One region of the Paenibacillus sp. J22P218 genome, then DNA from elsewhere that is predicted to be linked to it. Evidence: riboswitches for the same ligand, from Rfam matches in the RefSeq annotation. Region 1 holds a riboswitch; the other holds the start of a gene.
What was found. Region 1 has a riboswitch for cyclic di-GMP ahead of AC0YN0_RS30040 (LPXTG cell wall anchor domain-containing protein). Riboswitches for the same ligand answer to the same signal wherever they lie in the genome.
Positions count from the first base shown of each region.

Region 2: it holds a riboswitch for cyclic di-GMP, as region 1 does, so the genes downstream of both, AC0YN0_RS24180 (hemoblobin-interacting domain-containing protein) here and AC0YN0_RS30040 (LPXTG cell wall anchor domain-containing protein) in region 1, are expected to answer to the same signal.

Region 1 is NZ_JBWDNL010000010.1:88,062-91,231, forward strand. It holds gene greA (transcription elongation factor GreA) at 1-30, shown strand, start outside; gene lysS (lysine--tRNA ligase) at 120-1,640, shown strand; cyclic di-GMP riboswitch class I at 1,924-2,019, shown strand; gene AC0YN0_RS30040 (LPXTG cell wall anchor domain-containing protein) at 2,086-3,170, shown strand, end outside.
Region 2 is NZ_JBWDNL010000006.1:122,599-125,768, forward strand. It holds gene AC0YN0_RS24180 (hemoblobin-interacting domain-containing protein) at 1-1,505, opposite strand, end outside; cyclic di-GMP riboswitch class II at 1,589-1,672, opposite strand; gene AC0YN0_RS24185 (MBL fold metallo-hydrolase) at 2,073-2,831, shown strand; gene AC0YN0_RS24190 (hypothetical protein) at 2,981-3,170, opposite strand, start outside.

The DNA.
Region 1 (3,170 bases):
CAATATAAAATTGTCGATATCAAAAAATAAGGTTTGCGATGAATGGTTTAGAAAGCTTCCTTGCCGGAAGCTTTTTGAACGTTATCGGTTACCCTTACGTATCAGGGAGATGAACGAAAGTGGAACATGAGAATAACGAGCAGGGACAGGAGCAGGAGCTAAGTGAGCTTCTGCAGATCCGCCGAGACAAACTAGACGAGCTTCGCGCTTTAGGCGTTGACCCATTCGGCAAGAAGTTCGAGCGCACTCATAATGCCAAAGATATTCTAACAGCCTATGAAGCGTCTACGAAGGAAGAGCTGGAAGGCCAAGCGGTTAAAGTGAGCATCGCCGGCCGTATTATGCAGAAGCGCGGCATGGGCAAGGCGGGCTTCGCGCATATCCAGGACTTGAGCGGCAAGATTCAAATCTACGTCCGCAAGGACACGGTCGAAGAGCATAAGTTCGCTGCATTCGATCTGCTTGATATTGGTGATATTGTCGGCGTACATGGCGTCGTGTTCAAGACGAATACAGGCGAAGTTTCCGTCAAAGCGCAGGATGTTGACGTATTGACGAAATCGTTGCTGCCGCTGCCTGACAAGTACCATGGCCTGAAGGACGTCGAACTGCGCTATCGTCAACGTTATGTCGACCTGATTGTGAATCCGGACGTTCAACAAACGTTCATTACCCGGTCCAAAATCATTCAATCGATGCGCCGTTATCTCGATTCGAGAGGTTACTTAGAAGTAGAGACGCCAACGCTGCACTCGATAGCGGGCGGAGCTGCTGCTCGTCCTTTCATCACTCATCATAACGCGCTAGATATGCAGCTTTATATGCGTATTGCGATCGAGCTTCATCTAAAGCGTCTTATTGTGGGCGGCTTGGAGAAGGTATATGAGATCGGCCGCGTATACCGCAACGAGGGTATCTCCACGCGTCACAACCCTGAGTTCACAATGATCGAGCTGTATGAGGCTTACGCTGACTACAAAGATATAATGGCTCTGACCGAGAATCTGATTGCGCATATCGCACAAGAGGTGCTTGGCACAACGAAGATTATGTACCAAGGCCAAGAAGTCGACTTGACTCCGCAATGGCGCCGCGTCTCGATGGTCGATCTCGTGAAGGAACTTACGGGTGTCGACTTCAGCGTGGAGATGACCGACGAGGAAGCACATCGCCTTGCCAAGGAGCATAAAGTTGCGGTTGAGCCGCATATGACGTTTGGTCATATCTTGAACGCGTTCTTCGAAACATTTGGCGAGCATACGCTGATTCAGCCTACGTTCGTTACCGGACATCCGGTTGCGATCTCGCCGCTGGCGAAGAAGAGTGAAGCCGATCCGCGCTTCACGGACCGCTTCGAGCTATTCATCGTAGCACGCGAGCACGCGAACGCCTTTACCGAGCTGAACGATCCGATCGACCAGCGCGAACGGTTCGAGGCACAGCTCGTAGAGAAAGAGCACGGCAACGACGAAGCGCATGAGATGGATGATGACTTCATCCGTGCCCTTGAATACGGCATGCCGCCTACTGGCGGTTTGGGAATCGGCATCGACCGTCTCATTATGCTGTTGACGGATGCGCCTTCGATCAGGGACGTACTGTTGTTCCCGCATATGAGAGATCAACGCTCCGGCGAGTAATAGACGAGTTGTATGGAAGCAAGATATAAGTAACTATACAAGCGTGGCCGTATTGATGGTGAATAACCGTCTGACGGCTGCGCTTTTCTTATTTCTTCTACTAATTATCATGATGAAATTTGTCGAACAAACGCATGAATACGCATACATTTAATGGCGTGAAATTTATGTTCTCAAAATGCTAATCTAGTATTGACACCTTCATAGTAACAGTAATAGAATAGGACTTGCGAATCACAATTGTTACATATTTATGCAAAAAAGCTAACAAAACAACAATATCTCATGTAAATCGCAAACCATCCGAAAGGTTGGGACGCAAAGCCAGGAGTCTAAGGCATCGTTAAGCTATCGATGCTATGATCGTCCGACCGCCATGAACTGTCATGGCGGTCTTTTTTATTTTGCGGAAGTCATGACGTCATATATTACGGGGAGGGTATTTATGATTAAGAAGAAGTGGTTGAAGTCAGCCCTATTGTTGAAGTTGGTCGTCATCTTAACGATAGGTACGGCAGGTACGGTTTTTGCCCATGGAAGCGGCAGTGGGGCGGCAAGCAATTGCAGCGGCGATTATGTGGATGAGGTCTTCTTTTACAACTATAATTTTTCCCTATCCGATGATGGGGACCAAGTCGTTAGCGGTTCCCGCGACTACGATAAAACCAATTTAAACTGGAATGCGGGAGATGGTTATGCCATTACTTGCGTGAAAGTTGAAGGGTTATCGGATGGTGCAACTAAAACCTATGAGTATGACGGTGGTGCTATTAGCGGAAGTGGCCTTCAGGCGCCTCAGTATGCTTATGAGAAATACGAAAAAGTCAACGGTAAGTGGAAATGGGTAACTTATTATAAAGAACAAACAATATCCTATGTAAAGTTTTACTACAAGGAACTGCCGGCTCCAGGCTGCACGGAAGGCTACGATGCCAGCTATAAATATACGGTAGGTAATTCTAATAGCTTTGAAGTAGGACCTAGCGGCAAAAAAGTCGTGAGCGGCGAATTAAAGAGCAACAAGAAGACCGTTAATTGGAACGTAATTAATGACACGGATTTATTGAAACATGATGTCGTGTGCGTGAAGATTACTTGGAAATCCGGCAACAAATATAAAACTGAGACGACATCCTACGGAGCAAGCGGAACCAAATCCGGTTCCTCGACAGCTCAGACGGATAAAATTCGTGAAATCGAGTTTTTCGTGAAGAAGACTGTAATTGTACCGACCCCGACTCCGACACCGGAGCCAACGGCAACGCCAGAACCAACAGCGACTCCGACACCGGAGCCAACGGCAACGCCAGAACCAACAGCGACTCCGACACCGGAGCCAACGGCAACGCCAGAACCAACGCCGACTCCGACACCGGAGCCAACGGCAACGCCAGAACCAACGCCGACTCCGACACCGGAGCCGACAGCAACGCCAGAACCAACGCCGACTCCGACACCGGAGCCGACAGCAACGCCAGAACCAACGCCGACTCCGACACCGGAGCCGACAGCAACGCCAGATCCAACGCC
Region 2 (3,170 bases), on a different contig from region 1:
CTGCTTGCATTGAGCGTACCATCCGTAGAAGACGCTGCAACCGTTATAGATTGATTCGTTAATGCCGTATTATATGGGGCAATTACGATGACAGGGCCTTGCCTATCAATATTGCTGACCGATGCTGTCGCTGAACCCGTATTACCTGCAGCGTCTCTAAAAGTAAACGTAAAGTTTCCATTCGCTGTAAACGTATAGCTTGTCGACCCTCCATTATTCGTTACGGTTATCGGTTCGCTGCCGGTTATAGTTGCCGTTACATTACCGCTTGTAGGTGTTGTAATGGAATAACTGACTATGGCCGTCGGCGGAGTTGTATCCACCGGCCCGTTCGGTACAATCACTTGCTCCACTGTTGCATCACTATATCCGCGTGCGCTTACAGTAAGCTGATGTAATCCTTGTTTGAGCGCACCTGTTTTGAACGTAATTTTGCCTTTGCTGATCGAATAGTTTGTGCTGGGTACGTTCGCCCCGCCATCGCTAATCGCCGTAATATTTCCGCGCCAATTGGAATTGTCATTGAACGTGATCTCAATCGGATTTGATACGGTGTTCGCTGTCGTATCCGCTTGAAGAGAAGGCGGCGAAAGCACGATTGGAGCAGCGTTGATTCGTTGAGAGACACTCGTATTTTTGTAATCGTCCGCTAGAACCGTAATCGTATGAGTCCCTTTGGTCAGAATACCTGCTTGTAAAGTAATCATACCGGCACTTACCACATAGGCGGATGAATCAAGCGCCGTTCCATCCACATTGACGGAAGTGATTGCACTTCGCCAGCCTGCATCATCCCTGAACGTGATCTCGATCGGATTAGCAGTATCATTTTTTGAAGAATCACTTCGAAGCGATGGTGCATTGCGAAGCACTGGAGGTGAAGTAATCACCTGTTCAACCGATGTATCATAATAGCCTCTGGCCGCTACAGTGACCGTACGGTTCCCACGGCTAATAACACCGGCTTCAATCGTTATTTTACCTTCAACGATGCTGTACTTCGATGACCGCAGCGTTGATCCGCCGACCTTCACGGATGTAATCGCTTGTCGCCAGGCCGCATCATCCGCGAACGTAATTTCAATCGGATTGATCGTATTGTTGCTCGTTGTGTCGGCCTCCAATACCGGACCGGGCAGCGGTGCTGCCACGATCGTTTGAGACACGGCTGCATCTGTATAACCAGTAGCTTTAATTGTAAGTTCGTGCAAACCAACGCTTAGGACACCAGCGTTAATCGTCAACTTACCTGAGCGAATCGAGTAGTCGGCAGATTGCAGCTGCGCCTCGTCACTCTCAACCGATGTGATCGCGCTGCGCCACCTGGAGCTGTCGCTAAAAGTAATCACGATCGGATTATCCGTATCGTTGGTGGTCCGATCCGCACTCAGCTTAGGCGCTTTGTTAGGAGATGCTGCATTAGCGGCTGCCGGGGAAATAACTAAAGCTATCAAGGTAACGAGTAACAAATTAATGAATACATGCTTGACTTTATGTCGCAACATCAATTCCTCCTGAGGATAAATAGAATGGACAACCAAAAGTTAACAACACAAAAAAACCGACTTGATCCAATTGTCACTTAAAAATGGATTCAGGTCGGTTGCACTACTAGCTCCTGCGAGTTTAAGTGCCCAATTATGGACTCGCAATCATCGCTTCCCTATGTAATTATGTTCGTGCTTGTACTTTCCATCCCCCTAACTGGATATTAGGTAATTAAGACTAGAAACTTCGTTTGAATCTAGTAAAATAGTATTACTTGTTATGTGATAATTATAGAGTTTGCACCCAAAAATAAGCAATATAAATTTTACATTCTTTTACAACATAAACTTTTCCTATCCGCTAGGATTCGACAGTCATCCGGATTCCTTTTCGACATTCCTCCGCTTTTAAGAAATGCCTCCTTTTTATAACAAAATGATTATTGACAAATAAATATTTTTATGTTATAATAAAATATTTTACAGTTTACACAAACTTCTCTTCCTGATAAGATGTTTTATGCTTGCATGAAGACACGGATCAGCCCGTGATTCTTCAACATCTGATTAGGGAGGTTTTTTTGCATGCAACAACAAAGCGGAATACAGGCCTTATCTATTTCGGCCGAGATGATGGGCAAGACGGAAACGATCTTTCCTACTGTGTTATGGGACAAGGAGAACGTCATATTGGTCGATGCCGGGTTTCCCGGACAACTCCCGCTGCTGAGAGCCGAATTAGAGCGAGTTGGCATTCCAATCGATCGGGTGAACCGCATTATTGTAACGCATCAGGATCTTGATCATATCGGAGGTTTGCCTGCGATTAGGGCTGCACTTCCGCAAAAGCCAGTTATATATGCTTCCGCTCCAGAAATACCGTACATTCAAGGCGAACGGAGGCTAATCAAAATTACGGATGCCGCGATCGAGCATGCTATCCGTTCGCTTCCTCCGGAAGTGCCCGAAGAATGGAGATCCGCATTTCGAAAAACGCTTGAGCATCCTCCTTCGGCTTCAGTCGATTCCGTGCTGGAATACGGGGAGCAGCTCCCTTATTGCGGCGGTATCGTCGTCATCAGCACAACTGGGCATACGCCAGGTCACATTAGCCTCTATCATAGACCGAGCAAGACGCTTATCGCTGCCGATGCGCTCAGGGTCGTCGACGGACAACTGCAGCTTCCCGATCCGAATCTATGCACGGATTATGAGCAAGCCTGCAGCTCCATATCTGAGCTTGCACAATACGATATAGACACTGTCATTTGTTATCATGGCGGCATCTTCACCGGTCTAGCAGGCGAACGCATCCGCCAGCTAGCCAGCGGGACGGCTGGTTAATTTATTGCGAATGATATTGGACCCGGCTGTAACCTAGACTTCAAGCATATACAAACAAAGAGGTTACCCCTATCGTCCAATTGGACGTTCCGTTTAGGGATAACCTCTTCCTATGTTTTTCGAATTGTCAGGAGCACTGCTCTGCGCCGTTACTCTCGTAAGCCGATTTTGCGCAATTGATTCCGTTCATGGCTCAAGCCCAGATTAGCGAGCGTTCTCATGCATAATAAGAACATTTTGCGGTCATCGGGAATGATTTTTTTGTATTGGAGATTGCGAATGGTTGCAAGCTTCGTCTCCGCATCGGCTTGATCCAAAGCGGTTTGCAGCAGCTCGGCG